DNA from 3 places in the Iodobacter sp. CM08 genome. Region 3 is predicted to be linked to each of the others. Evidence: predicted binding sites of a transcription regulator. Region 3 holds the regulator's gene; each other region holds the start of a gene.

The links. The regulator FNR, encoded in region 3, switches genes on or off when oxygen is low (the NO sensors DNR and NnrR bind a similar motif). The targets are predictions, from matches to a motif close to TTGATNNNNATCAA.
Region 1: R6242_RS00555 (FeoA family protein) is a predicted target of FNR. The motif match lies at 1,420-1,433, and genes of this name have one in related genera.
Region 2: R6242_RS07845 (GbsR/MarR family transcriptional regulator) is a predicted target of FNR. The motif match lies at 1,467-1,480, and genes of this name have one in related genera.

Annotation. Positions count from the first base shown of each region.
Region 1 is NZ_JAWQUO010000001.1:123,029-126,311, reverse strand. It holds gene feoB (ferrous iron transport protein B) at 1-1,082, opposite strand, end outside; gene R6242_RS00555 (FeoA family protein) at 1,079-1,339, opposite strand; gene purD (phosphoribosylamine--glycine ligase) at 1,495-2,772, opposite strand; gene R6242_RS00545 (hypothetical protein) at 2,864-3,283, opposite strand, start outside.
Region 2 is NZ_JAWQUO010000011.1:27,107-30,389, reverse strand. It holds gene fliI (flagellar protein export ATPase FliI) at 1-181, shown strand, start outside; gene fliJ (flagellar export protein FliJ) at 202-633, shown strand; gene R6242_RS07850 (TIGR00645 family protein) at 836-1,378, opposite strand; gene R6242_RS07845 (GbsR/MarR family transcriptional regulator) at 1,526-2,080, shown strand; gene cydP (cytochrome oxidase putative small subunit CydP) at 2,084-2,269, shown strand; gene R6242_RS07835 (cytochrome ubiquinol oxidase subunit I) at 2,312-3,283, shown strand, end outside.
Region 3 is NZ_JAWQUO010000006.1:72,682-75,964, forward strand. It holds gene hemN (oxygen-independent coproporphyrinogen III oxidase) at 1-1,240, opposite strand, end outside; gene fnr (fumarate/nitrate reduction transcriptional regulator Fnr) at 1,369-2,118, shown strand; gene R6242_RS04735 (hypothetical protein) at 2,131-2,814, shown strand; gene R6242_RS04740 (ABC transporter permease) at 2,892-3,283, shown strand, end outside.

The DNA of each region.
Region 1 (3,283 bases), on a different contig from region 3:
AGCGAGAAAGGAATCGCCAGCATAGTCAGTAAACGCGCCTTTTTATCCCGAATCACCCGCGTGCCCATTAGCGCAGGCACATTGCAGCCAAAGCCCATCATCAGCATCACAAAGCCACGGCCATCCATGCCCAGACGCGCCATCAGGCCATCCATCATAAAAGCCGCACGCGAGAAATAGCCTGAGTCTTCGATAATCGCCATCAGACAAAAAAACAGGAAAATAATCGGAATAAAAGTCAGTACCGTACTGAGGCCATCAAACACCCCATCCACCAAAAAGCCCGACCAGAAAGGCGGCCAAGAAGCGGTGGCTGTTTGTAAAATATCGGTTTTAAACCACTCCAAACCGCCTTTCATCAAATCTTGTAAGGGCACGCCAATGGCGTAAGTCAGCTGAAAAAGGAAAAACATCATCAGTACAAACAGCGGCAAGCCCAGCAAGGGATGCAACACCCAGCGATCCAGCAGCGCCGTTGGGCCTGCCGGTAAAATAGCGGGGCGCTGAATAAAACGCGTGTAGAGCTGCGCCTCGGCTCGGTGCAGGGTGTGCGATTCTGGCGCATGGCTAAGTTGAATTTGCTGCGGGGTATGACTACTGATCAGCCGGTTAAGCGCGTCTTTTAGCTCCGCCACACCATTGCCATGTTTAGCGCTAATTTTTAACACGGGGCAGCCCAGCGCTTCAGCCAGCCCTGCCAGATTAATCTGTACCCCTGCCTGCTTGGCTTCATCGCTCATATTCAGCGCAATAATCAGCGGCGCACCAAGGGCTTTAAGCTGCAAGGCCAACACCAATTGTCTATCTAGCTGAGTGGCATTCAGCACCAATAAAATGGCATCTAAAGGCGTTTGGTTGAGGAAAGTCTGAGTAATCCGCTCATCCTCAGCTCCCCCCGTTAAATCGTAAATCCCAGGCAGATCAATCATCTGCACCATAGCGCCGCCCAGCAAAATCCGGCTAGAAGCCAGCTCCACCGTCAGCCCTGGCCAATTGGCCGTGCGGGCCGTGCCACCGGTAATGCGGTTAAATAAAGTTGATTTACCGGTGTTCGGCATTCCCACTAAGGCAACGCGCTTCATACCGCCACCGCAATCAGATCAGCTGCTGCCTGTGGTAAAACCGAAACCATAATTTTGCGGGCATCATCCCACCTCAGCATAAACTCGGTACTGGCCACACGCAGCTGCAAAGGCCCGCCAAGAAAACCACGGCGAATCACCTCGATATCGCGCTCTGCATGCAGGCCCAAAGCCGCAAGCCGCTGAGTTAAATCTGGGGAAAGTTGGGTGGAGAGAATTCTGGCAAGGGTATTCAGAGGGAGATCAGCAAGTGTCATGGTTTTGGCAATGAGAACGGTTTTTGTTACAACATCTTCACCCTTACAAAATAATGCGTCAATCCAAGCCCAACCATTTATTGATCTGTATCAGAATCCTAGGGCAAGAAAAAAGCCATGCAAGAGCATGGCTTTTTTCTCTAACGATTTAAATATCACTTACGGCTAATCGCTCGCCAGCCGATATCACTGCGGTATTGTGCGCCTGCAAATGACACGCCTGCCAAGATTTGATAAGCGCGTTTTTGCGCCATTTTAAAGCTGTCGCCAAAGGCGGTTACACAGAGCACACGGCCACCGGCGGTGATGGCTTCACCTTGTTCATTGAGCGTAGTGCCCGCATGAAATACATGGCCGTCTTCTAAAGCAGTGGTTGGCAGGCCAGAGATTAAATCGCCTTTACGCGGGGTTTCTGGGTAGTTGGCCGCAGCCATTACCACGCCCATTGCCACGCGGCGGTCCCACTCGGCTTCGATCTGATCCAGCGTGCCATTCACACCATGCTCCAGCAAGGTGACAAAATCACTCTTTAAACGCAGCATAATTGGCTGGGTTTCAGGATCGCCAAAGCGGCAGTTGTATTCGATCACTTTAGGATTGCCCTGCGCATCTATCATCAAGCCCGCGTATAAAAAGCCCGTGAATACTGTGCCGTCTTTCGCCATGCCCTGCACGGTAGGCATAATCACTTCACGCATGACTTTGGCGTGTACATCGGGTGTCACCACAGGTGCGGGGCTATACGCACCCATACCGCCGGTGTTCGGACCTTCATCACCGTCTAGTAGACGTTTGTGATCTTGGCTGGAGGCCATAGCCAGTACATTTTTGCCATCCACCATCACAATAAAGCTGGCTTCTTCACCAACTAGGCACTCTTCAATCACTACGCGCGCGCCCGCGTCGCCAAATTTATTGTCTGAAAGCATGGAATCAACCGCAGCGTGCGCTTCATCCAGCGTCATCGCCACCACCACGCCCTTACCTGCGGCTAGGCCATCAGCCTTGATTACAATAGGTGCGCCCTGCGCTTTGATATAAGCGTGCGCTTCATCGCTACTTGCAAAGGTTTGGTATGCCGCAGTGGGAATACCGTGGCGTTGCATAAAGGCCTTGGCAAAGTCTTTAGACCATTCCAACTGCGCCGCTGCGCGAGTTGGGCCAAAGATTTTTAAGCCTTCTTCACGGAAAGCATCGACCACGCCATTGGATAGCGGCGCTTCTGGGCCAACCACGGTAATGGCGATGTTTTCTGCCTTGGCAAAGGCAATCAGTTCTGCTGTTGTAGTGATATCAACATTTATTAAATCTTTTTCTAGTGCGGTGCCCGCATTACCTGGGGCGACAAACACTTTGCCTACACGTTCTGATTGGGCAATCTTCCAAGCCAGAGCGTGCTCACGGCCACCCGAGCCAATCACTAAAATATTCATTTGCAGATTTCCAATTAATCGAATTCGTAACAGCCCGATATACAGAGCAAATTGCCAGCAGGCACTTTGCCAATCCCAGCATCAATAAAAATTAATCGAATTCATAACGGCCAAACAAGTAGCCAACGTTCCCGTTATTAAGCTGACCATTCAAGCGGGGGATAAAGGTACCCATGACCGAAGCTTTGCCATAACGCACCGCCAGAAAAGGTAATGGTGCAGGAAAAGGAATCCCACCAATTACATCCTGACGTGAAATCAGAGACAGCGACATGCCCGCTCCCACAGATAATTTGCCCGCAACAGGCCAAAACCAAAGCCTCATGTACCCTACTTGCAACTGTGGGTCCTCATGCGAATCGGCCATAATCATGCCGTAGATAAATTCTTGGTTGCCATTTTCATCTTCAATACGCTTACCAATCCCTCCGCCGTAGGCAAACTCATTAAATGAGCTGAGCAGCTCCTCGTCGTAAGTTGAGCGTTGATGCCAAGAGTAACCAGAGACTAG
Region 2 (3,283 bases), on a different contig from region 3:
TTCCCGCTATCAGCGCAGCCGTGATTTGATTAGCGTAGGGGCTTATGTGCCAGGCACTGATTCTGTTTTGGATGAAGCTATTCGGCGTAATCCTAGTTTTGAGGCATTTCTACAGCAGGGAATTAGCGAGTGCGAGCGCTATGATGGGGCTAGAATGAAGCTTTCACAGTTATTAATGTGAATTAAGCAGGAGTTGTAAACGTGGCCCAGTTTCGGTTTGCTTTTTTATTAGAGCTGGCAATGGATGCCCGTGAAGATGCGGCACGGCGGATGCAAGCTTCGCAGGCGCTTTGGTTGAGTGCTCAAGGTAAGCTGGATCAAATCGATCAATATCGGGTTGAATACCGAGCAAAATTGTTAAATAACGGCCAAGGCGGTATGGGCATTTCGCAGTGGCGTGATTTTCAATTGTTTTTAGCCAAGCTCGATGATGTGGCATTATCACAGCAGCAAGATATTAATCGTCTATTGGCGATCTATGAAAGCCAGCGGGATGCATGGCTTGAATGTGAAAAAAAAGTAAAAGCCTTTGAGGCTTTAAAAAAGCGCCATTTAAGCGTCGAAATGCAAAAAGAATTACGTAATGAACAGCGCATAAACGATGAGTTTAATACGCGGCCAAGGCCACGTTAATTTAGTCTGTGGTATTTATTTGGCATGCCGCTTATCCACCCATAAGCTGAACCAAACTAAGGATAAGATGTGGATAAGTCAATTAGATGGCTGATTTATATAGATAAAAATAGTCCGCTTAATTTTTAATCAATTCTATTGTTATTTTTATATAATAAAGAAGAGCTCGGCTTATTTTAACGCATTTAAGCCAAGCTCTTTTTTAGTGCTTTGGGCTTCCCGCTGCAATTCTATCCATCACAGCAAACAACACGCCTGATACAACAAAAGTCAGATGTATACCAATCAGCCATGCCAGCTCGGTATGGTCTGTAGATTTGATATTCATAAAGGCCTTGAGCAAATCAATGGCAGAAATCGCCACAATTGAGCCAATTAACTTTAGTTTTAAATCTGCATAACTCACCTTGCCCATCCAAGAGGGTTTGTCGACAGATTGGTGAGCGATATCGAGCTTAGAAATAAAATTTTCATAGCCACTAAAAATCACAATCAACAAAAGATTGGCGACTAAAGTCACATCCACCATACCTAAAATGGCAATAATTAAATTGCCGTCCCCCGTGATTAGCGTGTTGAACATGCCAAAGAGCTCTTTGAGCATTTTGGCAAACAGCGCAACCAGCCCCAAGATCAGTGCCAAATAAAAAGGCACAAGTAGCCACCTGCTCTGAAAAATCACCTTTTCTAATAACTCTTCGATACGGCTTTGCATTTTGTATACCCCCAAATAAGGCGTAATCATGGGGGCTTGCTGCGCCCAAATCAAGAATATCTCTGCTGCTGTCAAGTATGAAACCCGCGCGGCATACCTCGGCCAAGTTAGGTTTGCATTGCTTCAAATCAAAGAATTTATTATAATTTCAGTAATTACTGAAAATTGGAACAATCCATGAATCTCTCACCAATCAACGAGCGTTTTGTGCTGCATTTTGGCGAAATGGGTAGCCGCTGGGGGGTTAATCGCACCGTGGGGCAAATGTACGCGTTGCTGTTTATTTCGCCTAAGGCTTTAAATTCTGATGAAATTGCTGAGCAACTCGGGTTTTCCCGCTCGAATGTCAGTATGGGGATGAAGGAGTTGCTGTCGTGGAAGCTCTGCAAACTAGTGCATAAACCAGGCGATCGGCGTGATTACTTTGAAACGCCAAAAGACGTGTGGGAGATCTTTAGGTCTTTAGTCGAAGAAAAACGTAAACGCGAGATAGAGCCAACACTGACCTTGCTACGTGATGCCCTGATGGATGAGGCTACTTCGGATGAAGATAAGCACGCACAAAAGCGTATGCGTGAAATGCATGAGTTGATTGAGTTGGCCACAGGCTGGTTTGATGAAGTGCAGCATTTATCCCCAGAAACGCTAGAAAATCTAATGCGCTTAGGTTCAAAAGTGCAAAAAGTATTGAGCTTCGCAGGGCATTTTCGCCCTGGCAACCGAGAGGAATAAAAGATGCGAATCAACAAGCGTTTACCTTTGTGGCAGGAGATCACCGTGGTGCTGCTGATAAAGATGGCCTTGTTATTTGCCATCTGGAAATGCTTCTTCTCTGAGCCTGTCGCCAAACATATGTTGGTGCCACAGCCCATGATGAGCGAGCGCTTTTTGGGTACGGCATCCAGCCCATTGCCTAAGTGACGCTGAGCCCTGCTTAGAATTAACCCTTAAAAGGATGTCTTTATGATTCCCGCTGCTGAAGTGGTGGAATTATCGCGTATGCAATTTGGTTTAACCGCGATGTTTCATTTTTTATTTGTTCCGCTCACCATGGGGCTTTCATGGATTTTAGTGATCTGTGAAGCCGCCTATGTCATGACGGGCAAAGTCATTTACAAAGACATGACGCGTTTTTGGGGAAAGTTATTTGGCATTAACTTCGCCATGGGTGTGACCACAGGTTTAACGCTGGAATTTCAATTTGGCACCAATTGGGCCTATTACTCGCATTATGTGGGCGATATCTTTGGTGTGCCGCTTGCTATTGAAGGCATGATGGCCTTCTTTTTAGAATCTACCTTTGTGGGTTTATTCTTTTTTGGTTGGGATCGGCTTTCCAAGGTACAGCACTTAGGCATTACTTTCTTAGTGGCATTGGGCTCTAATTTATCAGCTATGTGGATTCTGATTGCTAATGGCTGGATGCAAAACCCAGTCGGTGCAGAATTTAATTACATTACTATGCGTATGGAATTAGTCAGCCTTGCCGAGGTGTTCTTTAACCCAGTCGCCCAAGTTAAGTTTGTACACACGGTGGCGGCGGGTTATGTAGCGGCATCCATGTTTGTACTGGGGGTTTCGAGCTGGTATTTATTAAAAGCCAGAGATACTGGATTTGCCTTGCGCTCATTCGCTATTGCATCGGCTTTTGGCCTTGCTTCCATTTTATCCGTCATTGTTTTAGGCGATGAATCTGGCTACACCACGGGCGAAGTGCAAAAAGTAAAATTGGCCGCTATGGAAGGGCAATGGGATACCCATCCAGCACCTGCACCGCTGACGCTATTTGGTATTCCTAATCAAAAAGAAGAGCGTACAGATTATGAGGTGAGTATTCCTTATGCGCTGGGCTTAATTGCCACCCGCTCAACCACTGAAAAAGTCACAGGCATTAAAGACTTAAAAATAGAATACGAGCAAAGAATTATCAGTGGT
Region 3 (3,283 bases):
CTTCTGCAAAATAACTTTTAAAATCAATAAAATAGGACAGCTCCAACGGTTGGAAACTCAATTCAAACTGGCACATTAATGATTGAATCACCGCAGCGCGGAGCAAATCATCGTGCGTTACGCTTAATCCACGTTCAACAGGTAAGCGATTTTGATCTAATGCAGCGTAATAAGTCGTTAAGTCCTTAACATTTTGCGAATAACAACGCCCTACTTTGCCAATTGCTGATACCCCAAAAGCCATCAAATCGCAATCTGCATGGGTGGAATACCCCTGAAAATTACGATGCAACGCGCCACGACGCTGCGCAATCGCTAGTGCATCATTAGGTAAAGCAAAGTGATCCATGCCGATATAAACATAACCTGCGGCGAGCAGCTGCTTAACACTACTTTGTAAGATATCTAGTTTACCCTCTGCGGTGGGTAGCTGCCCAGCATCAATGCGCCGCTGGGGTTTAAATCGCTCTGGCAAGTGGGCGTAGCTATATAGCGCGATGCGATCTGGCAGGAGAGTGAGCACCCTTTCTATTGTCTGATACATCGTCATTTGGCTTTGATGCGGCAAACCATAAATCAAATCAATGCTGACTGATTTAAAACCATTAGCACGGGCGGCATCAATCACCGCGCGTGTTTCTTCCTCCGATTGCACTCGATTAACTGCTTGCTGCACCGCCAAATTAAAATCTTGAATCCCTACACTCATCCGATTAAAACCAATTTTACCCAATAAAGCCACGGTGGTTGCATTCACTTTACGTGGGTCTATTTCTATGGAGAATTCACCATCGGCTTTTAAATCAAAATGACTGCGAATCCCCTCCATTAAACGGGTCAGTTGCACATCACTCAGAAATGTGGGCGTCCCCCCCCCAAAATGCAGCTGTGAGGCACGCCCACGATTCGTTAATAATGCCGCCTGCATTTGCACTTCTTTCAGTAGATAATCTAGGTATTGATCCGCCTTACCTTGATCCTTGGTAATGACTTTATTACAGGCGCAGTAGTAGCAAATCGTATTGCAAAAAGGCAGATGAAAATACAGAGATAAAGGTTTAATCACAGTACCTGGTTGTTGCTGACGAACACTCTCCTCATAGCGTTGAGCATCCATTGCAACAAATCGGTCCGCAGTGGGGTAGGATGTATACCTTGGCCCCTTGCCGCTATGCTGACTAATTAGATCTCGGTCAAAATCAAGTGACTGTAATACAGTAGCATTATCCTGAAATAACATGTTTCATCCTTATGAACGTATGCGTGCAGCTTGCCCATATTCATTTTCCATAACCTTGATCGATATCAACACAGTCGCGACAAAATCCGTGCAACTGGTGATAACGAGTACATAGATTGAATGATCCCATGAACACGACACCCCACATTCCAGTTCGCGACCTAAGTCTTAAACATCTTCGCCAAAGCTGTGTGAACTGTAGCTTGCGGGAACTATGCCTACCCATTGGGCTGTCTGCTGATGAAATGCATGAACTGGACACCTTGATCACGCAATCCAAACCCATCAAACGGGGTGAAGCGCTGTACCGTGCGGGTGAGCCTTTTCGCTCTCTATTTGCGATTCGCTTGGGCTTTTTTAAAGCCAGCGTTATTTCAGAAGACGGCCGCGAACAAGTCACTGGGTTTCATATGACGGGCGAATTAATGGGTATGGATGCGGTGAGTGCAGACCAGCATACTTGCGATGCCATTGCCTTAGAAGATAGCGAAGTCTGTGAGCTGCCCTTTACCGACATGGAAGAACTCAGCCGCCGCATTCCCGCCTTACAACATCACTTCTACAAATTGATGAGCCGCGAAATCGTTCGCGATCATGGGGTTATGCTTTTACTTGGCAATATGAAGGCTGAAGAGCGTATTGCCGCGTTTTTACTTAATTTGTCGCAGCGTTTTGCAATCCGTGGCTACTCGGCCAGCAGCTTTCATTTACGTATGACCCGTGAAGAAATCGGCAGTTATTTAGGCCTTAAACTTGAAACGGTGAGCCGCTCCTTATCTAAATTCCAAGAAAATGGTTTAATTAAGGTACAAAACCGTTTGATTGAAATCATTGATGCTCCCGCACTCAAACAATTAATTAACAACTGCCAACAATAAGCCACCATGCCTATGACTCCATCTGGACCAGTCCTCTTTCTGGCCCCTGCGGCCATTTTGGAGTCTTTGCAATCTAGGCTAAATACCGTGCCAGTGCCGCAGCTTATGCTGCTCCCCATTGGCATGCAGTCACAAATCCCCACGCTACCCACTGACGGGCTGCTACTTACGGCAGGCCATGCGAGCGTTGAACACTATTTATCCAGTGCTCATTGGGCCCATTCACAAAAATGGCAACATATTGACCTTGCCTTAGTTGGCGAGCCTCAATGCGCCGCTCAATTGGGCTGGATGCTAGCCGCCAGTGGCGAGCCTACAGCCCTCGCTTACGCAGCCCCCTTACTAGATGCCCTTGCTCCCGCAGGATCAGCAAATTGGCTGCACGCCGGAGGGCCTGGCGCGGCAAGCTTTTTAGCCCTTTTGCAAAACATCATGCTGCAGCCACTGATTGAAAGCTGGAAAGTCATTTTCCCCAATGGCAAGCCATCACCCAAGGCTGATTTAAGCAAGCTGGCTGAATTACAAACTACGCAATGGCAAGCCCTCTATCCACTCTGCCAGCAATACTTAGCCCTCAGCCAAGGGCGAGTCCACCACGCTTTTCACCCTCAACTTAATCCGTTTCAGCTACCGACACATATCGAACCTGCCGCCGCATTAGCTCAGTTTTTGATACAGTTCTTTCAAAAATCTTAATAGCGCAAATACATTAACTGAGCAAGATAAGCCTGCTTTTCTATACTCACACTTCCTCTTATTACATCTTGCCACGCATGTTGTCTGCCCTAATCAAAGCACGGCCTAAAGCGGCCATGTATCGCGTGCTGCTACGCCAATTGTATTTCTCTGGCGTTCAATCTCTTGGCGTAAGTTGCTTAGCGGGCGCGGCCATTGGCGCGGTGGTCGTTACCTTGGTACAAGGCAACTTTGGCCAAAGTGGTATTAAGGCGATGAATGTACTGATGATCAGCGCCATGCAAGAGGCAGGCCCCCTGATGGTGGGGCTCATTTTTACGGCGCGTAGCGCATCGGCCATGGCCACAGAATTATCCACCATGAAAGTACACGGCGAATTACGCACCCTAGAGCGGGTCGGCATCTCCGTTTGGGGGTATTTAATCCAGCCGCGCATTATTGCCGCAGGATTAAGCTGCGTGCTGTTATT